DNA from 3 places in the Burkholderia sp. YIM B11467 genome. Region 3 is predicted to be linked to each of the others. Evidence: riboswitches for the same ligand, from Rfam matches in the RefSeq annotation. Region 3 holds a riboswitch; each other region holds the start of a gene.

The links. Region 3 has a riboswitch for cobalamin ahead of ACTRWB_RS35380 (CbtB domain-containing protein). Riboswitches for the same ligand answer to the same signal wherever they lie in the genome.
Region 1: linked by a shared signal. The riboswitch ahead of ACTRWB_RS08990 (TonB-dependent receptor domain-containing protein) and the one ahead of ACTRWB_RS35380 (CbtB domain-containing protein) in region 3 are both predicted to bind cobalamin.
Region 2: linked by a shared signal. The riboswitch ahead of cobA (uroporphyrinogen-III C-methyltransferase) and the one ahead of ACTRWB_RS35380 (CbtB domain-containing protein) in region 3 are both predicted to bind cobalamin.

The regions. Positions count from the first base shown of each region.
Region 1 covers NZ_JBQVSQ010000002.1:387,761-400,197, forward strand. Annotated here, with positions in the region: gene ACTRWB_RS08945 (DUF1326 domain-containing protein) at 87-731, shown strand; gene ACTRWB_RS08950 (DUF2182 domain-containing protein) at 728-1,519, shown strand; partial or broken gene ACTRWB_RS08955 (copper-binding protein) at 1,521-1,676, shown strand; gene ACTRWB_RS08960 (collagen-like triple helix repeat-containing protein) at 1,936-3,270, shown strand; gene ACTRWB_RS08965 (hypothetical protein) at 3,385-4,158, opposite strand; gene ACTRWB_RS08970 (Lrp/AsnC family transcriptional regulator) at 4,289-4,750, opposite strand; gene ACTRWB_RS08975 (LysE family translocator) at 4,867-5,499, shown strand; gene ACTRWB_RS08980 (alpha/beta hydrolase) at 5,496-6,533, opposite strand; gene ACTRWB_RS08985 (TetR/AcrR family transcriptional regulator) at 6,556-7,128, opposite strand; gene ACTRWB_RS08990 (TonB-dependent receptor domain-containing protein) at 7,258-9,186, opposite strand; cobalamin riboswitch at 9,525-9,717, opposite strand; gene ACTRWB_RS08995 (AraC family transcriptional regulator ligand-binding domain-containing protein) at 9,807-10,865, opposite strand; gene ACTRWB_RS09000 (hypothetical protein) at 11,032-11,376, shown strand; gene ACTRWB_RS09005 (Dabb family protein) at 11,366-11,998, shown strand; gene ACTRWB_RS09010 (NADP-dependent oxidoreductase) at 12,049-12,437, shown strand, end outside.
Region 2 covers NZ_JBQVSQ010000005.1:230,820-235,243, forward strand. Annotated here, with positions in the region: cobalamin riboswitch at 963-1,198, shown strand; gene cobA (uroporphyrinogen-III C-methyltransferase) at 1,309-2,118, shown strand; gene ACTRWB_RS19280 (cobalamin biosynthesis protein) at 2,115-2,492, shown strand; gene cobO (cob(I)yrinic acid a,c-diamide adenosyltransferase) at 2,527-3,129, shown strand; gene ACTRWB_RS19290 (cobyrinate a,c-diamide synthase) at 3,132-4,424, shown strand, end outside.
Region 3 covers NZ_JBQVSQ010000017.1:3,229-15,665, forward strand. Annotated here, with positions in the region: gene ACTRWB_RS35370 (inorganic phosphate transporter) at 213-1,805, opposite strand; gene ACTRWB_RS35375 (histidine phosphatase family protein) at 1,965-2,552, opposite strand; cobalamin riboswitch at 2,604-2,741, shown strand; gene ACTRWB_RS35380 (CbtB domain-containing protein) at 2,775-2,984, shown strand; gene ACTRWB_RS35385 (CbtA family protein) at 2,998-3,720, shown strand; gene ACTRWB_RS35390 (LysR family transcriptional regulator) at 3,743-4,651, opposite strand; gene metE (5-methyltetrahydropteroyltriglutamate--homocysteine S-methyltransferase) at 4,778-7,072, shown strand; gene ACTRWB_RS35400 (purine-cytosine permease family protein) at 7,134-8,636, opposite strand; gene ACTRWB_RS35405 (MFS transporter) at 8,808-10,133, opposite strand; gene speB (agmatinase) at 10,191-11,147, opposite strand; gene ACTRWB_RS35415 (LysR family transcriptional regulator) at 11,288-12,199, shown strand; gene ACTRWB_RS35420 (Lrp/AsnC family transcriptional regulator) at 12,257-12,437, opposite strand, start outside.

The DNA.
Region 1 (12,437 bases), on a different contig from region 3:
AAACGGGCCTTCGTTCCAGCTTTGATTTCACCGTGGCGTGCACTAGATTCGAAGCGTTCACATGTCACTGAGCGCGAGGTGGAGTCATGACGCCGTGGGAGATTCAGGGCACCGAAATGATCAGCTGCAATTGTTCATACGGTTGCCCCTGCCAGTTCAATGCGTTGCCAACCAACGGCAATTGCGAGGCGATGGGCGCGATGTCGATCGACAGCGGTCACTACGGCGACGTGGTGCTCGACGGTGTCAGGATCGCGGTCGTGTTTCAGTGGCCGGGGCCCGTCCACGAAGGCAAGGGCAAGTGCCAGCCGATCGTCGACGAGCGCGCGAGTCCGGCACAGCGCGAGGCGGTGCTGAAGATCATGACCGGTCAGGATACCGATCCGTTTGCGACGATGTTCTCGGTGTATGCGTCGACGCTCGAGCACGCGTTCGATCCGATCTTCACGAGGATCGATTTCGACGTCGATGTCGATGCACGGCGCGGCCGGATTCACGTCGAGGGTGTGTTCGATGTCGAGGGCGAACCGATCCTCAACCCGGTGACGGGCGCCGAGCATCGCGTGCGGATCGACCTGCCGCACGGCTTCGAATACGAGCTGGCCGAGATCGGCTCGGGTACGGGGCGCTCGCAAGGCAACATCGTGCTGACCCTCGACGGCACCTATGCGCAGTTCGCGCGGCTGCACCTGAACAACCACGGGCTGATCCGGCATCGCGTCGCGGCATGATTCCCCTCGACAACTGGCTCGGGCGCGAGCGCGTCATCACGCTGCTCGGCATGGCCGCGCTCGTCGGCATCTGCTGGTTCTACTTGTGGACGGGTGCGGGAACCGGCATGTCGGCGCTGGAGATGACGACGGTCGCGCTGTTTCCGCATCGTCTCGCGGACGACATGGGCAGCATGGATCCGTCGCTGCCGACCGTGATCGTGATGTGGTGGGTGATGATGATTGCGATGATGACGCCCAGCGCGGCGCCGCTCGTGATGCTGTACCGGCGCGTGCTGCGACATCGCAGTGCCGACGGTGCGGGTTCGGCGTTCACGTCGGTGGCGCTGCTGGCCGGTTATCTGACCGCATGGTTCGCGTTCTCGATCGGCGCGGCGTTGCTTCAGAAGCTGCTGCAGCCGGCCGGGCTGATCTCCGCGATGATGCTGTGGTCGAAGAGCGCCGTCCTGTCCGCGATCGTGCTGGCGCTGGCCGGGCTCTATCAATTCTCGCCGCTGAAGCGTGCGTGCCTTCGGCAATGCCGTGCGCCGGCCGGGTTCCTGGTCGCGCACTGGCGCCCGGGTGTCGCCGGCAGTTTCCTGCTCGGCGCGCGGCACGGGATGTATTGCGTCGGCTGCTGCTGGTTGCTGATGGCGCTGCTGTTCGTCGGCGGCGTGATGAATGTCGTCTGGATTGCCGCGCTGTCGCTCGTCGTGTTCGCGGAAAAGATCCTGCCCGGCGGCGAACGTATCGGCCGCGCGCTGGGCGTCGTGCTGATCGCCTGGGCTGGCGTGACGTTGATCGTGTGATGCACTCGACAACATCGGGATGCCGCCGATGACGATGGCGTTCAAGATCGCCGATGCGGCCATGATCGCGCCGCTTGATGTGGGCGACCGGGTCGGGGTGCGGGTCGAAAGCGTCAACGGCACGCTTACGATCGTCAAGCTTGTGAAGCGACCGTGACGAAGATGCCGCGCATGCGCGGTCACGGCAGGTTTTTTCCATTCGTGCTACGTAACGCAGGGCCGATGTTACGTCGAGATTGCCGGCACGCCAGCGTCGATTGAACCGAAGGGCTGGACTCGCTTGCGATGCGTCGTGCCGGAAAGGGCCGCCAGGACGATCGCTGCTGGACGGTTGCAGGATTGTTAATGACGCCGATAGAGATGGCACGGTAGCTGCTTGCTGAAATGATCGCGCTGAATAGCTTACGGGGGCTTCCATGCAAAATCATTTCATCAAGGCGAACGTTGCGCTCGCCGCCATCGCCGCGGCGTGCGCGCTGGCTGCGTGCGGCGGCAACGACGTTACCTCGCCGACACCGGGCGGTAACACCATCGGAACGAGTACGACCGGTACGTCAAGCGGTACAAGTGGCACGAGCGGGAGCAGTGGCACGAGCGGCAGCAGCGGCACAAGCAGCAGCGGCACGAGCAGCAGCGGCACAAGCAGCAGCGGCACGAGCAGCAGCGGCACAAGCAGCAGCGGCACGAGCAGCAGCGGCACAAGCAGCAGCGGCACAAGCAGTAGCGGCACGAGCAGCAGCGGCACGAGCAGCAGTGGCACAAGCAGCAGCGGCACGAGCAGCAGCGGCACGAGCAGCAGCGGCACGAGCAGCAGCGGCACGAGCAGCAGCGGCACAAGCAGCAGCGGCACGAGCAGCAGTGGCACGAGCAGCAGTGGCACAAGCGGAACGCCGGGCACGAACGGCATCATCAGCTCGGTCGGTTCGGTCGTCACCGATGTGGGCGTCACGATCGCCGGCGCAAGCCCTCCGGGCGGAACCAAGGGCGTGACCACCGGGCTCGCCAACACGGTCACCGGCGCCGGCACGCTCATCCGCGATACGTCGAACGCGGTGAGCAACGGCATCGGTCAGATGGGTTTCACGACGAACCCGGTCGGCTCGACGGTCGCCGGCCTCGGCACGATCGTCGGCTCGACCAGCAATCCGGTCAGCGGTCTCGCCGATACGGTGAAGGCGCTCGGCTCCGGCCCGCTGTCGCCGCTGGCACCGCTCACGACGCCGGTCGGCGGCCTGCTCGACACGGTGGCCGGCGGTCTGAAGTCGGGCGGCACGATGCTCGGCTCGGCGCTGTCGTCAGGCCCGGTCCAGCAGGCGACGCAGGCGCTTAGCACGGCGATCACGCCGCTCGTGACGACGGCCGGCCAGCTCACGCAACAGGTCGGCACCGCAACCGGCCTCGGCCAGCCGGTCGCCGGCCTGCTCGGGCAAATCGGCGGGGCAATCACGTCGGCCGGATGGAAGGTGACATCGGCGTCGCCGCAGCCGGTCGTGAGCGGTGTCGGTGAACTCGTCCGTGCGGTCGGCAATACGGTGACCAACGTGGGCGGGCTCGTGAATCCGAGCGGTGCGAACGGCGCGGTGCCGATCGCCGGCCTGGTGACGAGCGTGGTCGGCGGTATGCCGGCGGCCGTGCACGGTGGCTCTGCGACCGGCACCGGCGGCGGCAATCCGTTGGGCGCGCTCGGCAATCCGCTCGCGCCGGTGACGTCGCTGGTGGGCGGCCTGCTCGGCGGCGTGGCCGGCAAATAGCCGGTCGGCGCCGAACGTCGCACGGGCAGCGGTGCCCAATGACCTGGGAGACGGCTTCAAAAAAGTTGCATGGCGACACTCAACTTTTTGCGCAAGCCGTCTCCTGGCTTCACCTCAATGCGGCGGTGCCGCGGCATGCTGCTGCAACGCATCCAGGTGCCCGATGATCTGATTGGCGATATCCTTCGCCAACGAATCAACCGCGGTCGTCCCCTCGGCTTTCTTGACGACGAACTTCGCCGCAACGACGTACGGATTCCAGCTCGCCACCGTGCCTTGCGCCTTGATCGCATCCGCCACGCCGATGACCGCAAACGGCACGTTGGCGTCCCCGGCCGCGTCGGCGATCGTCACCGAGACTTCCGTGTTCGGGCTGTCGTCGCCCGAGCCGCCTTGCAGCAGCGACTGAATGCGGCCGCTCGGGGCGCGTGAATAGAAAACGCCGCCGATCAGCCAGCCCGACGCGACCCGCGGCGACGGTTCGCCGGGCGCGAGATAACGCGCGGTGACGCCCGCGTTGCCGAGCTGCTGGACGATGGCCTGCGCCAACGCACCTGCATTCTGGCTAGCCGACCTCGCGTGAATGGTCGCCCGCGTGCGGGACAGCAAGCGTCCCGAGCCGTCGCTTTCCTGAACGACCTGGAAAGGCCGCACGTACATGACCGGTGTGGCCGGCGCGACGTCCGAGCTGCTCGCAGCCGGCTGCTGCGCGTGCGCGAAACTCGTTGCAAACCCGATGACGAGCGCGGCAAACACTGCCTGATTGAGCTTTCTCAAGGGTTGCGCCTTCTTCACGATTGGAACGAGGGCCAGCTTATGGCCGTGAACAGGGGGCGTCAACCTTGCCATCTCCCACGACCTCGGCTTGCCCGGGTCGTTCAGATGCATGAGGTCAGCAGCTCGCGTCGAAAGTTAACTGCCCCATGAGGCCTTCTTGAAACCCTCGCTCAGGTGACCGGCCGGCACCGGTCGCCTGAGGTTCGGGCCAGGACCTGCCGGTCGGCGAGGCCTCGGCCGGCTACTTGCGGCCACCATCGAGCTTCGACGGCGGCCGCGCCAGCCCGCGCGCCGGCAGCGGCGTCGACATCACGATCGATGTGCGCGTTTCGCCGTACAGGTTGATGCGTTCGATCAGCTGTTCGAGATGGGCCATGCTGACGGCGACGAACCGCATGACATACGAGTCCGCGCCCGTCACGTGATGGCATTCGACGACTTCGGGAATCGTCTCCAGCAACTTGAGGAATTTCGCTTTCGCCGGTTGCGGCACCGTGATGCCGATCAGCGCGCTCACCGGATAGCCGGCCGCGGCCGGATTGATCCGGGCCGTGTAGCCGTCGACGACGCCCGCCGCTTCAAGGCGCTTCACGCGCTCCGTCACCGCCGGCACCGACAGGTGAACCTGGCGCGCCAGCTCCGTATAGCTGATGCGGCCGTTGTCCTGCATCAGCGCCAGTACCTTCCAGTCCAGTTCATCCATCGCGGCGGGATTTTTTAAGGAGGAGCAGCCATTTTTCCTTAAAAACCGCATTCAGCGATGACCGGACTTTCCCTACGATGCCTGTTCCACCCGTTGAAAGTCGCAAGGAGCAGGCGATGCTGTTCATCAAGTCCGTCGTGATGGGGCTGTCGATTGCGGTGCCGGTCGGCCCGATCGGCATGCTGTGCATTCAGCGCAGCCTGAGCCGCGGTTTTCAGGCGGGATTCGCGACGGGCGTCGGTGCCGCGTGCGCCGATGCGATTTACGGGCTGCTCGGCGCGCTGGGCATCGCGGGCATCGTCACGGCCTTCCCGATGCTGACCGTCGGCCTGAAAATCGGCGGCGGCGCGTTTCTCGTGTGGCTGGCGTGGACCATCGCGCGCCAGGCGCCGGCCGCGTCGGCGATGCAACGCGACCTGCCGCGCACGACCGTCCTGCGCGACTTCCTGACGACGTTCGGCCTCACGCTGTCGAACCCGATGACGATCCTGTCGTTCGTCGGCATTTTCGCGGCGCTGGGCCCGCTGTCGGGCGCGCGGGAAGGCGCGATGTGGCCGGCCGTGGCGCTGATGGTCGCCGGCGTGTTTATCGGTTCCGCGACCTGGTGGCTGTGCCTGAGCAGCGCGACCGCCGCGCTGCGCACGAAGATGTCGTTCGCGTTCATGCACGGGCTATCGCGCGTGTCGGCCGTCGTCATCGCGGCATTCGGCGCGATCCAGCTGGTCGCGGGCGTGCGCGGCCTGGTCTAGCCCTGCGGCGGGGCGCCGTTCGAACGAACGCCTTCGGCGGCATTCAACGCCTGCAGATGCGCACGCACGAAACGCGCGATCTCCTGGCTCAGTTCCATGTCTTCCGGCGCGCCCATGAACCCGCCATGCGGCATCCCTTCGAACACGTGAAGCTCGGTCGGCACCAGCGCGCGCCGTAACGCGCGGTGCAGGCGCACGGCGTTCGACAGGAACAGGTCGCGCGTGCCGCTCTGGATGAACGTCGGCGGAAAACCGGCGGCGAAATCGCCGAACAGCGGCGACAGATACGGATGCGCGAGATCGGCGCCATTCGCGTAGAGCAGGTTGTTCGACATCAGCGACGCCGGCAACACGACATCGACGAGCCGGTTGGTTTCGAAGCTGTCGCCGGATTCCGTCAGGTCGGCTTCCGGCGACAGCAGCACCAGCGCGGCCGGCAGCGGCAAGCCTTCGTCGCGGGCGCGCAGCACCATCGCGGCGGCGAGGTTGCCGCCCGCCGAGCGGCCGCCGATGACGATGTTTTCCGGTGCGTAGCGCTCCAGCACATACGCATACGCCGCGATGCAATCGTCGAGCGCGGCCGGGTACGGATGCTCGGGCGGCAGGCGGTAGTCGACGCCGTAGCAGCGGATGCCGAGCCGGTCGGCCTGCATCCGCGCGCCGGCCCGGCATGCAGCGCCGCCGCCGAAGATCAGCGCGCCGCCATGCAGGTCGATGTACGCGCATTCGCCGGAAGCCGGTGCGTCGGGCGTCGCGACATGCACGTCCGCGTCGCCGGCCCGGATCGTTGCCACGCTCGAACGCAGATAGCCGCCGAGCTGCTCGACGGCGGCCGCGTAGTGCGCATCGGTGGCCGCTTTTACGCGCAGCCAGGCGTCGACATCGTCCGGCGCCGGCATCACGTGCCGCGCGTTCAGCGGCACGCCGTCGTCGCCGACCAGCCGTTGCAACGCGGTGCGCGCTTCGTCGCTGATCGAGGTCGGGAAGGGAACGACACGGCTCGGCAGGACGACGCCGTCAGGTTTGTCTTTCATCGCGTGATTTCCGTTCGATGCGTCATGCGGCCGAAGGCCAGTGACGCAGCATCACGTCCAGCGCATCGAGACTGCGCGACCACGACGCGTCGGAATCCGGCGCGCTGTGCGAGAAACCGCCCGCGCTTTCGAGCGTCACATAGCCCATGAAGAAGCCGCCCAGCAGGCGGATCGCATGAGCCTGTTCGGCGTCCGGAATGTCGTAGCTGCGCAGCACCGCGGAGGTCATCCTGACGAGCCGGCCGCCCGCGCTTTCGGCGGCGCGCTCGGCGCTCACCGGATGGCGCGCGGCCGCAAAGCGGCCGGGGTGCGCGCGCGCATAGTCGCGATAGACGTTCGCGAGCGCGGCCAGCGCGTCCTTGCCGGTGCGGCCGGCCAATGCGTCGGTCGCGCGCTCGGCGAGCTCCTTCAGCGCGAACAACGCGATCCGGCTCTTGAGATCGTCGAAACTCGGGATATGCGAGTACAGGCTGGCCAGCTTGACGTCGAAGTGCCGCGCGAGCGCCGCGCCGGTGAGCTGCTCGAAGCCGGTTTCATCGGCGAGCTGCGCACCGGCTTCGACGAGCCTGTCTACGGTAATGCCGGCACGCGCCATGACGGATGCTATGCGGGTTAGTCAAAAAACTAATTCTATTAGTTTTTGCGGCGATGTCAATTTCCCGCGCGCGCCGGTTGCGCCGATACGCATCGGCGCCCGCGACGCAGGCGCCGATGCACGGGGCGGTCAGAACGTGTAGCTGACCTTGCCGAACGCGGTGCGTCCGAGCGTGTTGTAGCCGTACGCGGTCATGTACTGCCGGTCGAACAGGTTCGACAGCGATGCCGACACCGTCAGGTGCGAATTGATCCGGTACGACGCGCGCAGGCTCACCGTCAGGTACGACGGCAGATACTGCGTGTTGGCCGGGTCGTCGAACGTCGAACCGCCGTAGAGCAGCGACGCGCCGGTGCTCAGCGCATGCAGGTGCAGTTCGTCCCACGTGTGGTCGACGTTGAGGCTGACCGTCTGGCGCGGCCGGCGGTTGAGCCAGGTCTGGTTGGTCTCGTCCTGCGGATTCAGGATGCCGACCGCGACGCTCACCGGCGTCGAGCGGCCGATCGTCCCCTTGTACGACAGGTCGATGCCGCGAATATGCGAGCGGCCGATGTTGATCGGCGAGAACGTCGCCGGGTTGTAGGCGACCAGGTTGTTGACCCGCGTGTCGTAGATCGCGGCGGTGAACGTGCCGTACGACGTGTTCGCGTCGATCGCGGCCTCGACCGACGTGCTGCGTTCCGGGCTGAGGTTCGGATTGCCGTAGCCGGGGTAGTACAGGTCGTTGAAGCTCGGCAGGCGGTACGCATTGCCGTACGACACGCGCGCCGTATAGACCGGCGTGATCGCCCACGACAACGCGGCGTTGCCCGTGTTCACGGATTGCCCGGCGATGATTTCGTGGCGACCCGCGAGGAACATCGTCACGCTGCCGAGCGTGGCCGACTGATGCAGCGAGAACGCGGAGTCGTTGCGCGTCGGCACGCCGCCGGGAATGTCGATCGGCAGGAACGCCTGTTCGCGCGTGAAGTCGTAGGCCAGCTTCGATTCGCCCGACAGCGGCAGGCCGAACAGGCGGAACCCGTGCTCCTGATGCGTCAGCGACGTCGAGATGCTGAAGCGTTGCGAATTGATCTGGTCGGTCGCGAGGGCCGGGTTGTCCGCGTAGATGAACTGGCGATCGTTCGCATAACCAAAGGACTGGTCGAACTGCGTGTCGGGCGTGATGTCGAGATGGAACGCGACACCGGTCGTCAGCTGGTGATCGAGCTCGCGGTTCGCATAACCGAGGTTGTCGAAGGACAGATCGGAGCGGTGATACAGCGCGAACGTCGAGATCGACCAGTTGTCGCGCGCGTAACCGAGGCGCGCATCGAGATCCTGCGCGTGATACGGATTGCGGCCGGCCTCGTGACCGGAGAAGAAGGGCCGCGTCGCATCGATGCCGGCCGTGTTGTAGTCGTGCAGCCCGAGCGAATAGGTAAGACCGCCGAGCGCGGCAAGCGGCCCCGTCGACGGCACGGTGCCCGACGTGCGGAACTGCGTGTCGAACGTCTTGTTCGAGCCGCCGCCGAACGAGACGGTGGTCTGGTTCGGCTGGTTGGACGCACGGCGCGTGAAGAGCTGTACGACGCCGCCCATCGCATTGGCGCCGAACGACGCGGCGGCCGGGCCCGAAATCACTTCGACGCGTTCGAACGCTTCGGTCGGCAGGTCGGCCCACGGTGCGATGCCGGTAGTCGGCGAGCCGATCCGGATGCCGTCGATGAACACGGCGACCTGGCTGGCCGACGAGCCGCGAATGCTGACCGACGAGGATGAGCCGGGGCCGCCGCTCTGCGAAACGGTGACGCCCGGCAGCGTCGCGAGTGCCTGCGTGATGCTCGGGTCGCTCGGCGACAGCCGGTCGAGATCCTCGCGCGTGAGCACCTGCGTCGACGCATAACGCCGGTCGAACGATTCGGGCAGGTACCGCGTGTCGGTCACGCTGATCGTCGGCAGGTCGGCGCCTTCCGCGGGCTGGGACGGCTGCGGGAGCGCTGCGTCGCCGGCGGCATGGGCGATCGGGGAGAGCAGCGCGGTGGCGGCGGACGTGGCAAGGAGGTAACGAATGTTCATGAGGCAGCGAGAGTGAGCGTGTTGCGCGTACGGCGATCGTGTGCGGGGGGCGGGCAGGGCCGGCCGGTTTGTTCCTGGGTCATGGCGTGGCCGGGCCGCGCGGCGGGCCGTCGCGGGTGCAGGCGCGGCACATGCCGGACGACGCGATCGATGGCGCAAGCCGTATGCGCGCGGGCAGGCCGCGCCTGCCGGCGGCGTGCCGGTGCGACGCTTCCGGCGGGGAAGCGGATTCGGGAACGAAGGACATCTGAAGGATCCTGAGGTCGGGCCGTCCATGCAACGGGCGACCGCCAATGGCGGTGCTTGGCGCTCCGGGACACCCCGCCCGGTGCGGCTGCTTGGACCTCGGGTCGATGGCAGGTCTCCTGGCTCGCGGGTCGTCATCCGTGCCGGCCTTCCCGGTTTCCCAGTGGCACGCAGTGGCACGAATTCGCCGCTCACAGTTGCGGGGGCAGCCGCAGATTCGAGGCGCCGCCTCTCCTGCGTTCCCTTTTGATCCCGTCTCCGGGAACCATCAGCGCGCAAGCGTAATGGCGCGCACTCCGGCGCGTCAATTCTTCGGTCGCGCGAGGATGCGAAAAAACGTCATTGCCCGGTAAAAACTTTCGAAATCCTTTCTTTTATGCGCCGACGCCGCGTTTCATGTCTGACGAAACGGGTGGGCTCGAGGTTGCATGCTCGCGCCTGAACCGGCTCGGCGCGACGCCGGTCCAGCGCACGAACGCGCGCCTGAACGCCTCTTCGCCGCCGAAGCCGAGAAACGCGGCCACGCGGGTCACCGGCCAGTCGGTCTCGTGCAGGCATCGCCGTGCAGCGTCGGCCAGGCATTGCTCGCGCAGCACGTGATATCCGCTGCCTTCGGTTGCGAGCCGGCGCCGCAGTGTCGCCTCGCTGACGCCGAGCCACGCGGCCAGTTCCGCGAGCGCCGGCAGCGCCTGTTCGCGCGCGAGCGCCGCATCGAGAAAGCCGCGCACCTGCTGCGCCCAGGACACGACGGCCGGTGCCGCATCGATCAGACGAAACGGGAAATCGACGAGAAACGCGTCGAGCTCGCCCGGCTGCCGGATCACGCGGTGATCGAGCCGCGCCGCATCGAACGAGAAGCCGTAGGTTTTCCGGCCGACGTCGACCGGCGCGTTGAACAAGCCGAGCAGCGGCATCGCGTCGTCGCGGCGCGGATGGCCGAGCCAGACTTCGTCCGGCCGCAGCGGCTGCCCGATCAGCCAGCCGAACAGCTGCAGATAGCAGAACAGCCCCGTCAGGTCGACGAGGCATGCGGCCGGGCTGCGCGTGCGGCGCAGCGAGTCCATCCGGAACGTCGCGCGAGCGTCGCGTACCGAGAGCGACAGCGTACCGGCGCGCGGCGTCAGCATCTCGCAGAAGTCGCGCGCGCAGCGGATCGCGTCGGCGAGCGTCGCGCAGCTCAGCAGGCAGCGGCACATCAGGTCGACTTCCTGCTTGCGCATCGGCGGATGGCCGTTGCCGCGCGCGACCTGTGCCTCGAGCCGCTCGATCGCGTCGCGGTAGAGCGCGACGAAGCCGCGCGTCGCCGTCGCATCTTGCCGCGGCTGCGCATCGCGGTCGGCCGGCGGCGCGCCGCTGCGCGTGAGTTCGCTCAGCAGGCGCGCGTCGAGGCCCGGCAGGACCCGGCCGCTGGCCGGCATGGCGCGCTGTTTCATGTGTCTCCCGTTCTGATCGTTGCGACAGGGGCCGGTGAGCGGGCCGGTAGGGGTCCGTGAACCGTCGCCACGCAAGAATACTAGTCACGCCGGCCGCCTTCGGCCTCGCCGGAACGGCGTAGGCCGGCCACGCATCCCGCCATGAACGACCACGGACGACACGCGAATGATCCAGATCGTAGATGAAATCACGCTCGCGCCCGAGCGCATTCCCGACGTGCTTGCACTGCTGCGCGACCGCTACCTGCCGGGCCACGCGGCGCGCGGGCTGACGGCGGCCGGCCGCTGGGTGTCGCCGCCCGTCGCGGTGCCGGGTCAGGCGAGCACGCTGTGGCTGACGTGGCAGGTCGACGATGCGCCGGCCTATTACCGGATACGCGCGCTGACCGATGGCGACGTGGTTGCGTTCTGGGTGGCGGTCGACGGGTTGTGCGACGCACGCCGCCGCCACGTGATGACGGACGCCGATGCGCCGCTGCCCGCGCTGACGGAGGTCGACCATGCGGCATGACACGGCACAGGTGTTCGTTTCGGCGGATCGCGACGCCGGCGCAATCGAGCATGCATTGCACGAGGCCGCGCAGGCGTTGCCCGGCGCAACCCGCGTGGCGCTCGCACGCAATCTGGAAGGCAGCTGGGGCGCGGGCGACTACACGCTCGACGTGCTGCGCGACGAACGAACGGCCGATTCCGCGGCGGATTTCGCCGCGCTGGCTCGACTGCCGGGCATCGCGCGCATCGACGGCGCGGCCTGCCGTGCGATCGGCGGCGGCCTGCGCGAACCGGCGTTGCGCGATGGCATCTGGCGCACGCTGATGCTGCGCGTGCGGCCGCAGGTGAGCGAAGCGCAGGTCGCGTCGCTGGAGCACGAATTGCTGCAGATGCCCGCGTTCATGCGCGGCATCCGCAACTGGCGCCTGAGCCGGATCGTGACGCCGGGCGCATGGACGCACGTATGGCAACAGGAATTCGCGCAGGTCGGCGATCTGCTCGGCGAATACCTGATGCATCCGTATCACTGGGGCTGGGTCGACCGCCGGTTCGACGCCGAAAGCCCCGACTGGACGGTCGACGCGATCTCGCATGCGTTCTGTCCGCTCGCGTCGAGCCTGCTGCTCGACACGGCGGTGTAACGCGCGGCGCACTGCGCAACGAGCCAAACCAAAATCCTGGAGACACGAAAATGCGAGCCCTTCTGATCGACCAAGTCGGTCATTCCGACGCTTTCCGGCTGGCCGACGTTCCCGCACCGAAGCCGGGCCCCGGCGACGTGCTGATCCGCGTCGCGTATGCAGGCGTCAATCCCGCCGACTGGAAATGCCGCGAAGGTTATCTCGGTGCGTTCATGCAGTACTCGTTTCCGTTCGTGATCGGCTTCGATGCGGCGGGCGTGGTCGAAGCGGTCGGCGACGGCGTCGACGGCTTCGCGCCCGGCATGCGCGTGTTCGCGCAGACCGACGTCGGCGCGGGGCGCTGGGGCGCGTATGCGGAGTACGTCGCGGTGCGCCACGACTCGGTCGTGCGCTTGCCCGACACGGTGAGCTTCGCGGAAGCGGCTGCCACGCCGACGCC
Region 2 (4,424 bases), on a different contig from region 3:
GCGATAGCAAGGCCGGCGCCGCGGCAGGTACAGCGTGGGGTTGCGCGCAGAAACGTTCATTCTCTTTGGAGATTCGGATGATTGACGTTGCGCAGCCGATATTCGATTGTCCGATCCAGACAGTTTTCGATGATCGAGATAAACCACTGCGACACATTCGTTCAGACCATGAATATTGCCCGATTGTATGTGGCCATCGTCGTATGGCTGTCGATGGCGCTCTTGTTTCCGTTTGCCCTGAAGGGGATGGATTCCCCCCTTGCAACGGTCGCGAAAGTACTGATGTGGTCGTACTGCATTCTGCAAACGCTGCGGGAATCGAAGCGGTGCTTGTGAAGTAGCCCGCTGCGACAAAAAGCCGATCGCGTATATCGCACCTGTTTCGCCATCGGTATCGACAATCGTCAATCCAAGGAGATTCAACATGCGAAAACTCACTGCGAGTGAAATGAATCGGGTAAGTGGCGGAGACGGAGCCGTCCACGCCGTGCGCATTGGCGCACAGGCCAATCGAGGCAGCATCATGGCCGGTGGGTTCGCCGGAGCGATTTCGGGAGCGGCCAGCGGTGCGCTAAATGGAATGGGGGGCGCTACCGCAGCGGGCGGTACTGCCGGTTGCGGGCTTGCAATAGGCGGCCTGTTTGGCGCCGGTGTTGGCGCACTCGGGTTCGGAAACGGAGCCGCATCGGCCGTCGGCGCACTGGCCGGCGCTGCGGTCTGTGGCCCGAATCGCGGCGGCATCGGCGGCAGTTCCGGCTCGTCCGGAGGTTCAGGCGGCGGTGGATCCTGCGGCGCGGGCGGTTGCTGAAGCCTTACTTGAAACGCCTGGCGGCTGTGCGCCGCCGCGCTTTGCGGGATCGGGGCATGGCCTTCATTTGCTCGGCGACATGTTCGCCGAGCGTCGCAGAGACTGACGACGGGCGAGCGCCCACCCCGCATGCGTTTGCGCCAGCGCGCTGTGCTATCGTAGCGCCGCGTTCGGTGCTCGCACGCGCATTCCGCGCATGCAGTTAAACGGGAAACAGGAGGCGGACGACCGCCCGGCCTGTGCTGTCCCCGCAACGGTACGCCGCCCGCGCGACGCGCTTCCCCGCGCACGCGCCCATGCCGCCCACGATGCCACTGCCCTTCACCGGGCGGGAAGGCCGCGGCCTGGCAAGCGGCCAGCCCGGATACCGGCCGACGCAAGGGGCGAGCCCGACGCTCGCCGAACGCCCGATCCGCGGGGGACGGATGGGGTGCGCATTCCACCCGCGTTCGCGCGGGCTTCGCCCGATCCGTCATGTCTTGCCTGTTTGCCGGCCGCCGATGTGCCGCCCGCCTTCCCCTTTCCACTGTTTCGACACGGTGCGCGCCGTGCCGCGCGCGATGAGCCGCGCGTGGCTCATCGGCGCCGGCCCCGGCGACGCCGACCTGCTCACGCTCAAGGCCGTGCGTGCGATCGGCGCGGCGGACGTGCTGCTCGTCGACGATCTCGTGAACCCCGACGTGCTGCGCCATGCGCGCGCCGACGCGCACATCGAGCACGTCGGCAAGCGCGGTGGCCATGCGTCCACGCCGCAGGAGGCGATCGTCGCGGCGATGCTCGCGCACCTGCGCGCGGGCCGCAGCGTCGCGCGGCTCAAGGGCGGCGATCCGTTCGTGTTCGGCCGCGGCGGCGAGGAACTGGCCGCGCTCGGTGCCGCGGGTTTTCCGGTCGAGGTCGTGAACGGCATCACCGCGGGCATCGCCGCACCGGCCGCACTGGGCATTCCGGTCACGCAGCGCGGCGACGCGCAAGGCGTGATCTTCGTCACGGGCCACGGCGCGGGCGCCGACGAACCCGACTGGCGCGCGCTCGCGGCGACGCGCATGACGATCGTGATCTACATGGGCATCCGCCGGCTCGATACGATTGCCACGGCGCTGCGCGACGGCGGCCTGCCCGGCGATACGCCGTGCGCGGCGATCGAGAACGCGACGCGTCCCGGGCAACGGCACGTGCTCGCGACGCTTGGCACGCTCGTCGAACAGGTCGGCGCGACCGGCATCGGTTCGCCAGCGATTGTCGTGATCGGCCGCGTCGCGGCGCTCGCCGACGATCCGGCGGTGCGTGCGGCGCTCGGCGGCGGTGCATGATGCGCGTCGCGCTCGGCGTCGGTTTCCGCGCGGGCACGACGGCCGTGCAACTCGACGCCGCGATCCGCGCGGCGCTGGCGCTTTACCCGGACGCCGAACCGGCCGTCGTCGCGACGCTCGCCGACAAGGCGCACGCCCGTGCGCTGCGCACGCTGTGCGCACGCCGCGGCTGGCCACTCGTCGCGTTCGACGCGGCGCGGCTCGCGAGCCGTCCCGAACTGGCTGCGAGCGGCCCGTCGGATGCCGCGCTCGCGCGCTTCGGCGTCGCGGGCGTGGCCGAGCCGTGCGCGCAGCTCGCGGCACCGCACGGCCGGCTGCTGGGCCCCAAATCCATCCGGGACGGCGTGACGGTCGCGCTCGCCGGCCCGCTCTGAACCCTTTGTTTCGCTTTCGACAGGACGATTCCCGATGAAGACCGATACCGAATCCCATCAGCGGATGGCCGAACGCCGCCGCGCCGGCCACGAGAAGAAACAGGCCGCCGCCACCCACGAAAAGGGCCTGCTGATGGTCCACACCGGCAACGGCAAGGGCAAGAGCACGGCCGCGTTCGGCATGGCCGTGCGCGTGCTCGGCCACGGCATGCGGCTCGGTGTCGTGCAGTTCATCAAGGGTGCGCTGCATACGTCCGAGCGTGACTTCCTCGGCGCCGTCGCGGAATGCGACTTCGTGACGATGGGCGACGGCTATACGTGGAACACGCAGAACCGCGACGCCGACATCGCGACCGCGCGCAAGGGCTGGGACGAGGCGCGCCGGATGATCGAAAGCGGCGACTACCGGATGGTGATCCTCGACGAGCTGAACACCGTACTGAAGTACGAATACCTGCCGCTCGACGAAGTGCTCGCGACGCTCGTCGCGCGCCCGGACTCGGTGCACGTCGTCGTCACCGGGCGCCACGCGCCCGATGCGCTGATCGACGCGGCCGATCTCGTCACCGAAATGCGGCTCGTCAAGCATCCGTACAAGGAGCAAGGCGTGAAGGCGCAGCGCGGCGTGGAGTTCTGAGCGTGCCGGCCTGCCCCGCGCTGTTCGTCAGCGCGCCCGCGTCCGGCCAGGGCAAGACGTCGGTGACGGCCGGTCTCGCGCGGCTGCACCGCCGGCTCGGCCGCCGCGTGCGCGTGTTCAAGACCGGGCCGGATTTTCTCGATCCGATGCTCCTCGAACGCGCGAGCGGCGCGCCCGTGCATGCGCTCGACCTCGGGATGGTCGGCGAGGCCGGCTGCCGCACGCTGCTGGCCGATGCCGCGCGCGATGCGGACCTGATCCTGATCGAGGGCGTGATGGGGCTGTTCGACGGCACGCCGAGCAGCGCCGATCTCGCGGCCGCGTTCGGCGTGCCGGTCGTCGCGGTGATCTCCGCGAAATCGATGGCGCAGACGTTCGCGGCGATCGCGTTCGGGCTTGCGCGGTTCCGGCCGGGGTTGCCGTTTCACGGCGTGCTGGCAAACCGAGTCGGCTCGGCGCGGCATGCGGAACTGCTGCAACAGGCGCTGCCCGACGACCTGCGCTGGCTCGGGCACGTGCCGGCCGATGCGGGCATCGCGCTGCCTGAGCGGCATCTCGGCCTGCACCAACCGGCCGACATCGGCGATCTCGATGCGCGGCTCGAGCGTGCGGCCGACGTGCTCGCCCAAACGGCGCTTGCCAAATTGCCGCCGGCCGTTGCGTTCGCGGAACCGGGCGTCGCGGCACCGCTGCCGCGTACGCTTGCCGGCAAGCGGATCGCGGTCGCGCGCGATGCGGCGTTCTCGTTCATCTATCCGGCGAATCTAGCGTTGCTCGACGCGCTCGGCGCGCAGTTGCGATTCTTCTCGCCGCTCGCGGACGAGCGCGTGCCGGACGATTGCGACGCGCTGTTCCTGCCGGGCGGTTATCCGGAACTGCATGCGGCGACGCTCGCGGCGAATGACGAAACCGCGCGGACGATCCGTGCGCATGCGGCCGCGGGCCGGCCGATCGTCGCGGAATGCGGGGGGATGGTGTATCTGTGTGAATCGCTGACCGATGTGGACGGCGCAACGACGCCGATGCTCGGTCTGCTGCCGGGCCACGCGACGATGCAGCGTCGGTTCGCGGCGCTCGGCATGCAGCGGCTCGATACGCGCGACGGGCCGATGCGCGGCCATACGTTCCACTATTCGCGGCTCGCGACGTCGCTGGAGCCGGTCGCGAACGCCGTGCGCCCCGACGGCGCGCCGGGCAGCGGCGAAGCCGTCTATCGCAGCGGCGCGGTGGTCGCGACGTACATGCACATGTACTGGCCGTCGAATCCGGGTGTGGTCGTGGCTTTGTTCAGCGGG
Region 3 (12,437 bases):
AATTCGGAAAAGGAAGAGGGGAGCGGCGTGCGATGCGGCACGGACACGCCGCATGCGGCGACGTGTCGGAGCGGAGAAGCGGAGAAGCGGAGAAGCGGAGAAGCGGAGAAGCGGAGAAGCGGAGAAGCGGAGAAGCGGAGAAGCGGAGAAGCGAGAGTCGAACCTTCCACTACAGGCGGCCGGCGCTCACCGGCCACCCACCGCGTCCCCGATCAGACCACCGACCGGAACAGCCAGTAGAGCCCGCCCGCGAGCGCGATCGACGCCGGCAGCGTCAGCACCCATGCGAGCACGAGGCTGCGCACCGTGCTCCATTGCAACCCGGACCCGTTCGCCGCCATCGTGCCCGCGACGCCCGACGACAGCACGTGTGTCGTCGACACCGGCAGCCCGTACATGTCGGCGGCGCCGATCGTCAGCATCGCGACGACTTCGGCCGATGCGCCCTGTCCGTACGTCAGATGCTGCTTGCCGATTTTCTCGCCGACGGTCACGACGATCCGCTTCCAGCCGACCATCGTGCCGAGACCTAGCGCGATCGCGACGGCGACCTTCACCCAGGTCGGGATGAACTTGGTCGCATGGTCGAGCTGCTTGCGATAGTTGTCGATCGCGAGCTTGTCGTCGGCGGCGAACGCGGGTTGCCCCGATTTCTCGATCAGGCGAATTGCTTCGGACACCAGATACATCGTGTTTCGCACGTTGTCGACGTCGCGTTGCGGCACGGCTGCCATCGAGCCCGACGCGCCGACCGCGGTCGCGAGCGACGTGGACAACTGCTGCACGGCCGGCAGCACGGCCGGCGTTAGTTCACGGCGCTGCACGTAGTGTTCGACGTCGGCGCGCGGGTTCGCGGACGGCGCGACGCCGTTCGTGTATTTCCCGAACGTCGCGGCTGCCTGGTTCGCGACCGCAACGAAGGTCTGCGATTCGGCCGGCGTAACGGCCTTGTTCAGCGCATACGCGGTCGGCACCGTGCCGATCAGGATCAGCATGATGAGGCCCATCCCTTTCTGCCCGTCGTTCGAACCGTGTGCGAACGACACGCCCGTGCAGGTCAGGATCAGCAGGCAGCGAATCCAGAACGGCGGCGGCTGATCCTTCGGCGGCTCCTTGTACAGCTCCGGAATCCGCACGACGGCCTTCAGCACGAGCAGCAGCAGCGACGCGCACAGGAAGCCGACGATCGGCGAGAACAGCAGCGACTTGCCGACGCCGAGCGCCTGGCCCCAGTCGACGCCGCTCGTGCCGGACGGCCCGTGCATCAGCTGGTTCATCAGCCCGACGCCGATGATCGACCCGATCAGCGTATGCGAGCTCGACGACGGCAACCCGAAATACCAGGTCGCGAGGTTCCACACGATCGCGGCGATCAGCAGCGCGAACACCATCGCGAAGCCCGAACCGCTGCCGACCTGCAGGATCAGCTCGACCGGCAGCAACTGCAGGATGCCGAACGCGACCGCGCCGCTCGAGACCATCACGCCGAGGAAGTTCCACATGCCGGACCAGATCACCGCGACGTTCGGCGTCAGCGAGTGCGTGTAGATCACGGTGGCGACCGCGTTCGCGGTGTCGTGGAAACCGTTGACGAATTCGAAGCCGAGCGCGATCAGCAGCGCGGCGCCGAGCATCAGGTACGGAAACAGCGATGCTTCGCGGACCGACGACAGATCGTCGATCAGGTGCATGGCGATATAGACGGCGCCGATCGCGAGCACCAGCAGGAAGACGGCATAACCGACTTGCCGGGTGCGTTCGACGGAGCCCGAATTGTTCGAGGCGGACGAAGCAGGTTGATTCATGACGGCATCTCGTAGGGGAATCGCGTCTGATCCTAGCTTCGGCCAGCAGTCAGTTTGATGACAGTCGGGATGGCGAACGGTATGTCTTACAGCGATGTAAGCAGAGCGCCGGCACGCATCTTCGGCCACATGGCGCACGCAACTCGGCACGACATGGGCTTACGCATCAGTGTCGCGCCGATCGACATCCGCGATCAACATCCATCCATGCGGCGATGCGGCGAATGTCGTGCATGACAGCGGCGCGACGTCGACGCGAGTCGCGGCCTTGGAATCCATCCGCAGAGCCTGCGCGACGGCCGCGCGAATGATCGCCGCATGCGTGATCGCGACGATGTCGCGCTCGTGCTGCAGCGCGTTCAACCATGTGCCGACACGCCGCATCGCTGCGTCGAACGATTCGCCGCCGTGTGGCGATGCGGACGGATCGCCGATCCATGCACCCAATTCGTCAGGACAGTCGCGGCCGAGATCGTGCAGCCGCTGGCCGCGCCAGTTGCCGTAGTCGATGTCGCGCAGCGCGTGATCGATGTCGGCACGTAGCCCGAGCGCATCGGCAGTCTGTCGCGCGCAGCGGGCGGGGCTGCACAGCACGATCGCGCCGGCGAGGCCCGCCCACCGGTCGCGCAGCGCGGCGGCGTCGGCGAGCCCGCGCGCGTCGAGCGGATCGTCGTCGGGAAACGTGCCGGTGCGCATCGCACGGGTCGATGCGTGTGCGATCAGGCGCAGCGAGGCATGCAGGGTCATGTCGGTTGTCGGAGGGGCCGGGCGGAACGTGCGGTCGCTCGCACGCCGTTACTTCAACACGCGGACTTTCGCGCGTACAATCCGCCCGATACGAAACGCGGAAGCCGGTGCAATTCCGGCGCGGTCGCGCCACTGTAACCGGGGAATCTCGATCCCGGAAGCCAGACCTGCCTTCGTACCCATCCAACATTTGTCGGGGCGCGATTCCCCTGAGGTGCATCCATGAGCGAAGCAGTGCTGAAGCCGGTCGTCGTGCCGGCACCCATCCCCGTCCGTGAACTGTTGCCGTGGGCCGTGTTCGTCGGCCTGATCCTGCTGCTCGCACTGTATTTCGTCGGCGCGGAACAAGGCGCGACGTCGCTCGTGCCGGGCATGTATGTGCACGAATTCGTCCACGACGGCCGCCATCTGCTCGGCTTTCCCTGCCACTGACGCGGAGAACACGATGGTCGGAAAGCTGCTCATGCGCGGGATGCTCGCAGGCATCGCCGCGGGCCTCCTCACGTTCGGTTTCGCGAAAATCGTCGGCGAACCGCAAGTCGATCAGGCGATTTCCTTTGAAGAAAAACTCGACGCCGCCAAAGGCGACGCGCCGGAGCCCGAGCTGGTCAGTCGTCACACGCAGGCCGGCCTTGGCTTGCTGACCGGTGTCGTGACCTATGGCGCGGCATTCGGCGGGCTGTTCTCGCTGGTCTTTGCGTTCGCGTACGGGCGCGGCGGCCGCCTCCCGGCACGGCCGCTGGCCGCGTGGCTCGCACTGGCGGCGTTCATCGCGCTCGTGATCGTGCCGAACCTCAAGTACCCGGCCAATCCGCCGTCGGTCGGCGATCCCGACACGATCGGCTATCGCACGGGCCTGTTCTTCCTGATGATCGCGATCTCGATCGCGACGATGGTGTTCTCGGTCAGCGTGCGCCGCCATCTGCTGGCGAAGCTCGGCCAATGGAACGCGTCGATCGTCGCCGGGCTCGTGTTCGTCGCGATCATCGCGGCGGTGCAGTTCGGGCTGCCGTCGATCAACGAGGTGCCGGCCGCTTTCCCGGCCGCCGTGCTGTGGAAGTTCCGCGTCGCGGCGATCGGCATGCAGGTGATCATGTGGACGACGATCGGCCTGCTATTCGGCGCGTGGGTCGAGCGCGGCGAACGCATCGGCATGCGCGCCGCCTGACGCGTCCTGCAACCGGGCGCGCCTAGCGCAGCATGCGCGGCGCGCTCCACGTCGATTCGCGCGCGAGCGCGACGAACGCGGCCAGATAGTCGATCGCCGCGTCCGCCTCGCGGATGCCGAGAAAGATCTGCTTCGCGATGCCCTTCTTGCCGAGCTTGACCGGCACGACCGGCATCCGGTCCGCGTATTCGTCCGCGAGCCATCTCGGCAGCGCGGCCACGCCGCGCCCGCTCGCCACCATCTGCAGCATGATGTCGGTCGTTTCGATCGACTTGTGCCGCCTCGGCACGATGCCGGCCGGCGTCAGGAACTGGTTGTAGATGTCGAGCCGGTCGGTTTCGACCGGGTAGGTGATCAGGATCTCGTCGGTCAGTTGCTCGGGCGTCACGTAGTCGGCGTTCGCGAACCGGTGTGAGTCAGCGACCACCAGCACCTGCTCGTAATCGAATACCGGAACGAAGTGCAGACCCGGCTTGTTCAGCGGATCGGGCGTGACGAGCACGTCGATGTCGTAACCGAACAGCGCGCCGATGCCGCCGAACTGGAAGCGCTGCTTCACGTCCACGTCGACGTCGGGCCAGCGCGACAGATACGGTGACACGACCTTCAGCAGCCACTGGTAACACGGGTGGCATTCCATCCCGATGCGCAGCGTGCCGCGCTCGCCCTTCGCGTACTGCTTCATCCGCTCTTCGGCGAGCTCGAACTGCGGCAGCAGCCGGTTCGCCAGCTTCAGCAGATATTGCCCGCCCTGCGTGAGCCGCAGGCCGCGGCCTTCCCGATCCCAGATCGGCGTGCCGAGCTGCTGCTCGATTTTCCGGACGGTATGGCTGAGCGCCGATTGCGTGAGATGCAGCGCGTTGGCGGCCGCGGTCAGCGAGCCCTGGCGCTCGACTTCACGAATGACGACGAGATGGAATCGTTCCAGCATGGTTATCGCTCACCCAACAGATACATGAACAATTTTAATGGATGAATGAAATAATGCCATTTTATTTCATGTATTGAAATCCCTATCATGGCTGCCGGACATTCACTACATCTGGACGGCAGCGTCATGGTCACCACACACAACCTTGGTTTCCCGCGAATCGGCGCGAAGCGCGAACTCAAGTTCGGTCTCGAACGCTACTGGAAAGGCGAATCGTCGCGCGACGAGCTGAAGGCGCTCGGCGCGCAGCTGCGCCAGCGCCACTGGAACGACCAGCGCGATCTGGATCTGGCGCCGCTCGGCGACTTCGCGTTCTACGACCAGGTGCTCGACATGAGCTTCACGCTCGGCAACCTGCCGAAGCGCGTGCAGGGCTTCCACGGCGACGTGCTCGACAACTATTTCCGCGTCGCGCGCGGCCGGTCGGCGCAGTCGGCGGAAGAGCATGCCGCGTGCTGCGGCGGCGTCTCGGCCGGTGAAATGACGAAGTGGTTCGACACGAACTATCACTACATCGTGCCGGAATTCCACGCGGACACGAACTTCTCGCTCGACCCGTCGCGCCTGCTCCAGCAACTGGCGGAAGCGCAGGCGCAGGGTGTGGCCGTGAAGCCGGTGATCCTCGGTCCCGTCACGTACCTGTGGCTCGGCAAGGCGAAGGACGATTCCGATCGCCTCGCACTGCTGCCGAAGCTGCTGCCCGTGTACGGCGCGCTGCTCGACACGCTGACCGCGCAGGGCGTCGAATGGGTGCAGATCGACGAACCGATTCTCGTCACCGAGCTCGACGCCGAATGGCGGCACGCATTCCGCACCGCCTATGCGACGCTGGAAACGCGCCGCATCAAGCTGCTGCTCGCCACCTACTTCGGGCAGCTTCAGGACAACCTGACGCTCGCGGCCTCGCTGCCGGTCGACGGCCTGCATATCGACGCGATCAATGCACGCGACGAAGTCGACGCACTGGTGCGCGAACTGCCGGCCGGGCGCGTGCTGTCGGTGGGCGCGATCAACGCCCGCAACATCTGGAAGACGGACCTGAACGCGACGCTCGACTGGCTCGAACCGCTCGCGAAGCAGCTCGGCGATCGCCTGTGGCTCGCGCCGTCGTGCTCGCTGCTGCACGTGCCGGTCGATCTCGCGAGCGAGGAGAAGCTCGACGCGGAGATCCGTTCGTGGCTCGCGTTCGCGCTGCAGAAGCTCGACGAACTGAAGGTGCTCGCCACCGCGCTGAACGAAGGCCGCGACCAGGTGGCCGATGCGCTTGCCGCGAATGCCGCCGCGATCGACTCGCGCCGCCGCTCGCCGCGCGTGAACAACCCGGTGGTGAAGGCCTCGATCGCGCGTATCGACGCGCAGCTCGGCAACCGCGTGAGCCCCTATGCGCAGCGCGCGCCGAAGCAGTCGGCCCGACTGAGCCTGCCGGCCTTCCCGACGACGACGATCGGCTCGTTCCCGCAGACCGTCGAAATCCGCCAGGCGCGCAGCCAGTTCAAGGCCGGCGCGCTGGACGAAGCGGGTTACCGCACGGCGATGCGCGCGGAGATCGAACGCAGCGTGCGCGAGCAGGAATCGCTCGAACTCGACGTGCTCGTGCACGGCGAAGCCGAGCGTAACGACATGGTCGAATACTTCGGTGAGCAGCTCGACGGCTACGCATTCAGCCAGTTCGGCTGGGTGCAGTCGTACGGTTCGCGCTGCGTGAAGCCGCCGATCCTGTTCGGCGACATCAGCCGCCCAAAGGCGATGACGGTCGAATGGATCACGTATGCGCAGTCGCTGACGAACAAGCCGATGAAGGGCATGCTGACCGGCCCCGTGACGATCCTGAACTGGTCGTTCGTGCGCGACGACCAGCCGCGTTCGGTGTCGTGCTACCAGCTCGCGCTCGCGATCCGCGACGAAGTGCTCGATCTCGAGAAGGCCGGCGTGCGCGTGATCCAGATCGACGAGGCGGCACTGCGCGAAGGGCTGCCGCTGCGCCGCGCGCAATGGAGCGAGTACCTGAAGTGGGCGGTCGAATCGTTCCGCATCACCGCGAACGGCGTGCAGGACGATACGCAGATCCACACGCACATGTGTTATTCGGAGTTCAACGACATCATCGCGTCGATCGCCGACATGGATGCGGACGTGATCACGATCGAGACGTCGCGCTCGGACATGGAGCTGCTCGACGCGTTCGACGACTTCAAGTATCCGAACGAAATCGGGCCGGGCGTGTACGACATCCACTCGCCGAACATCCCGACGCAGGATCACATCGTCGGCCTGATGCAGAAGGCGGCTGAACGGATTCCGGCGGAGCGTCTGTGGGTGAACCCGGACTGCGGCTTGAAGACGCGCCAGTGGGCCGAAGTGATTCCGGCGCTGACGAACATGGTCGCCGCCGCGAAGACGCTGCGCAACCAGGCACACTGACGCGCCGTAGCTTGCGCTGCGACTATTGAAGTACCGGCCCGCCGTGACGGGCCGTTTTCCGTTATGCGCGTTCGCGAATATCCGTGCTGGCGGGAGCGTCGGGCGCAGGCGTCTTCGCGATCACGCGCCGTTCGTGTTCGAGGTCGAGCGAGCGCGACAGGAGTGCATACACGGCGCCCGCGACGATCAGCCCGACGAGCCACGCGATGTCGACGCCGCCGAGCATCCGTGCGAACGGACCGACGAATACCTCGCGGTTCGCTTCGGCATCGAAGATGTAGAAGAACGGCACCATCGCCGCGAAGCCGGCCAGGTACGCGACGATGCCGCGTGGTTGCCACGCCCCGTAGAGACCGTTCGGCGTGAAGAAATGCGCGATCGCATAGTGGCCGCGCCGCACGAAGAAATAGTCGACGAGATTCACCGCGGTCCACGGCACCAGGAAGTAGAGCATCAGCGTCAGGAACGTCTGCAGCAGCGCGATGCCGTTGCCGCGGATCGCGAACACGCAGGCGAGCACGAAGGTGCTGATCGCGACGATCGATGCGACGCGCGCGCGGCGGGTCGGCCGGATCGGCACGATCGAATCGACGGCGGTCAGGACGGTCAGCATCGCGCTGTACGCGTTGAGCGCGATGATCGGCAGGAAGCCGACCAGCGACACGATCGCGATCAGCTTGCCGAGGCCCGGCACGAGCGACGTGCCGACATCGTTCATCGCGACCAGCGCATCGGCCGCGTGCAGCTTCTGCGCGAGCCATGCGCCGAGGCCGATCATCCAGGTGCCCGACAGCGACGCGCCGGCGAAGATCACCGCGATCAGCTTCGCGCGACTCGTATTTTTCGGCAGATAGCGCGAATAGTCGGACACATACGGCGCATACGAGATGTTGTAGCTCGCGGCGATCGCGAACTGCGTCGCGAACGCGATCCAGTTGAAGCCCGGCGCGGCCGCCGGCGCAATGGCGGCGTGTGCCGGCGCCGCATGACCGAACGCGAGCGCGAGCGTGACGAGCGCATAGAGCGGCAATGTCGCGATTAGCGCCCACGTGAAAGTCCGATGCATCAGGTCGTGGCCGTAGATCGCGAGCAACGCGCCGATTGCCACGGCCGCGACGGCGACGAAGCCGCCGTCGATCCCGAATACGTTGTGCACGCCGTCGACCATCAGCGACACGTTGACGACATTGAAGCCGACGAAGACGAACAGCGTCGCGAGCAGCGCGACGATCACGCCGCGATAGCCGAATTGCGCGCGCGACTGGATCATCTGCGGCAGGCCCATCTCCGGCCCCTGCGAGCCGTGAAACGCCATGAAGATCGTGCCGAACATGATCCCGAGCGCGCCCGCGAGCGTCGTCCAGCCGGCGGACAGGCCCATGCCGGGCCCGACGAAACCGATCGAGATCGTGAAGAAATGGAAGTTGCCGAGAAACCAGAACGGCCCCTGGCTCGCCAGCTTTGCGTGGCGTTCGTGTTCCGGGATGTAGTCGATCGAGTGGTGCTCGATCGCGAGGCCGGCCGATTCGGCGCGGCCAAGGTCGAGGGTGTCGGGGCGGTTCATGACGGCTTGTCTCCAGGGTCGCGCGCGGTTCGTCGATGCGACCGCGTGCGCCTGCCTGCCGCGACACCGTCGTGGCAAGCAATCAATATCGGGGGATGCGCGGGCGGTGCGGTACACCGCCGGACAACGCAAAAAAAACGGGCAGGCGAATCGCCTGCCCGTTGCGGGACGTTACGCGGTGCGCACGCCGCGCGGCAGCGACTCGCGCGTCTTGCCGGGCGCGCCCGCATCGTCGATGCTGACGCGGCGCGAGATCAGCCACACGCACAGCGACGAGAGGATTGCGGCACTCGTGTACTGGATCGCGAGCGGCCACCATTGCGGCGCGGTGTTCTGCGCGATGATGGTCGCGACGAGCGGCGTGAGGCCGCCGGCGAGCGCGCCGCACACCTGGTACGCGATCGAGATCGCCGTATAGCGGATCCGCGCGACGAAGATGCCGCTGACGAAACCCGCGACCACCGAGTAGTAGCCCGATTCCGCGAGCGTCGCGAGGCCGACGCCGACCGTGATCGACAGCGGCGTGCCCATGTGCACGAGCGGCAGCATCGCGAACGGAACGATCGCCGCCCATGCGCCGGTGATCAGCAGCACGCGCGTGGTGCCGAAGCGCTGCGCGAGGAACGCGGCGGCGAGCTGCACGACGAACTGCAGCACCGCGACGATCGTCATGCAATGCAGCACCATCGACCGGTCGAGCGACAGGAACTGCGTCGCATAGCTGATCATGAAGATGTTGCTGAAATACACGCCGGCGATGCCGTACACGTTCGCGCCGATCGCGAGCAGCAGCAGCGGCCAGTACTTGAGCGCTTCGCGCAGCGGGTTCTGCGCGGTGTTGCCGCTCTTCCTGACTTCCTCGAACTCGGGCGACTCGGACACGCTCGCGCGGATCACGAAACCGACCACCAGCAGCACGGAACTCGCGAGGAACGGTACGCGCCAGCCCCAGCTCATCATGTCGTCCTTCGACAGCGTGCTGATCGCGCCGAACGCGAGCATCGACAGGATCAGGCCGCTCGCACTGCCGAGCTGCGCGAACGACGCGAAGAACGTGCGCTTGCCTTCGGGCGCATGCTCGCCGGCGAGCAGCACCGCGCCGCCCCATTCGCCGCCGACCGCGATGCCTTGCAGCACGCGCATCAGCACGAGCAGGATCGGTGCGATCACACCGGCTTGCGCGTGGGTCGGCAGCAGGCCGATCGCGACCGTCGACACGGCCATCAGCATCAGCGTCGCGAGCAGCGAACGCTTGCGGCCGAAGCGGTCGCCGAGGTAGCCGAACATCACGCCGCCGAGCGGCCGTGCGAAGAAGCCGACCGCGAACGAGCCGAACGACGCGAGCAGGCTGACGAAGCGGTTTTCGCCGGGAAAGAACAGCGGTCCGAACACGATGGCGGCGGCGGTCGCGTAGCTATAGAAGTCGTACCACTCGATCGTGGTGCCGACGAACGACGCGAGCGCCGCCCGCTTCGGTTGCTTGACGGAAGTCCCCATCTTTATGTGTGCTCCTCTGGAATCCTCTGATTTGGAATAGGTCGTGTCTGGCGGGGATCAGCTGCGGTAGGCGACACCCGGCAGCACGCACAGCAGCTCGTACGCGAGGTTCGCGCCGAGCAGCGCCGTGGTGCCGAACGGGTCGTACGGCGGCGCGACTTCGACGAGATCGCAGCCGACGATGTTCAGCCCCTTCGCGCCGCGGATGATTTCGAGCGCCTGCGGCACCGTGAGGCCCGCGATTTCCGGCGTGCCGGTGCCCGGCGCGTAGGCCGGATCGATGCCGTCGATGTCGAAGCTGATGTAGACGGGTGTATCGCCGACGCGTGCGCGCACTTCTTCCATCAGCGGCGCGAGCGACTTGTTCCAGCATTCCTCGGCCTGCACCACGCGGAAGCCCTGATCGCGGCACCAGTCGAAATCCTCGGCGGCGTAACCGGTGCCGCGCAGGCCGATCTGCGTGACCTTGTCGCCATGCAGCAGGCCTTCCTCGACCGCGCGGCGGAACGGCGTGCCGTGCGCGATCTTTTCGCCCATCATCGTATCGTTCACGTCGGCGTGTGCATCGACGTGGATCAATGCAACCTTGCCGTGCTTGCGGTGGATCGCGCGCAGGATCGGCAGCGCGATCGTATGGTCGCCGCCGAGCGTGATCGGCTTGCAGTCGTGCTCGAGGATCGCGTCGTAGGCGGCTTCGATGCGCGCGATGGAATCGTGCAGGTTGTAGGGATTGATCGCGACGTCGCCGATGTCGGCGATCTGCAGCGAATCGAACGGCGCGGCGCGCGTGGCCATGTTGTACGGGCGCAGCAGCACGGATTCGGTGCGGATCTGGCGCGGGCCGAAGCGTGCGCCGGTGCGGTTGGACGTGCCGAGATCGAACGGCACGCCGACGAAACACGCGTCGAGGCCTTCGGCGCTCGCCACGTGCGGCAGGCGCATCATCGTCGCGATGCCGCCGCAGCGCGGCATTTCATTGCCGCCGAGCGGCTGGAAATGGGTGTGGTCGTTCATGGGGCTGTCTCTTCCGATGTGGGGTTGCCGTATCATTCGACGCGGCTTGGCGCACAGTTTTACGCGCTCCGCCGGGAAAGAAGAATGCGAAGATATCGACGTAAACATCGATTTTCATCGATGTATGGAAGGGGATGAGCGTGCTGGGGAATCTGTCGACCCTCGATCTGCGGTTGATCCGCGTGTTTCTCGCGGTCACGGACGCGGGCGGCGTGTCGGCCGCGCAGGCGGTGCTGAACGTCGGGCAGTCGACGATCAGCGCGCAACTGTCGTCGCTCGAGACGCGGCTCGGCTACCGGCTCTGCGAGCGCGGCCGCAGCGGCTTCCGGCTCACGCCGAAGGGCGAGCGGTTTCACGCGATGAGCCGCAAGCTGCTCGCGGCGCTCGACGAGTTCGGGATGGCCGCGCGGCACATGGACCGCCAGCTGGTCGGCACGCTGAACATCGGCCTGATCGGCCATACGCCGGTGAGCCAGAACGCGCGGATCGCCGAGGCGATCGCCGCGTTCCGCACGCGCGACGAGGCCGTGCGCTTCTCGATCTCCGTGCGCGCGCCGGGCGATCTCGAGGAGAAGCTGCTGAGCGACGAGATCCAGATCGCGGTCGGCTACTTCTGGCACCGCGTGCCGTCGCTGCACTACACGCCGCTGTTCATCGAGCGCCAGGTCGCGTACTGCGGCCGCGGCCATCCGCTGTTCGACGGCGCCGGCACGCTGACGCCGGCCGACGTCACGGGCTTCGAATGGGCGTGGCGCTCGTATCCGCTGCCGGAGGCGCAGCTGTCGACGACACCCGACCGCGTGACCGCGACCGCCGACAACATGGAGGCCGTCGCGCTGCTGATCCTGTCCGGCCACCACCTCGGCTACCTGCCGCAGCACTTCGCGGCGCCGTACGTCGCGCAGGGGCTGCTCGCGCCGCTCAATCCGGAGCAGCTGCGCTACGACGTCACGTTCCACATGGTCGTCGCGCGCAACGGACGCGGTAACCCGCTCGTGGAAGCGTTTCTCGAGGATCTCGAACGCGCGCACCAGCCGCCGGACGTCGCGTGACGCCGGCGCTGCCGACAATGTGAACAAGCGTTGCGCCGGCGCGCTCCGCCGCGCGCATCACGGCACCGGCAAGCCCGCGTCGTGTTTCACTTCGCGCAACGACAGCGCCGATTCGATCGACGTCACGCCCGGCAGCATCCGCAGCGATTCGCGCAGGAACGTGCCGTAGTCGTCGAGGTCGCGCGCGACCACCTGCAGCAGGTAGTCGGCCGTGCCCGCGACGTTGTGGCACGCCAGG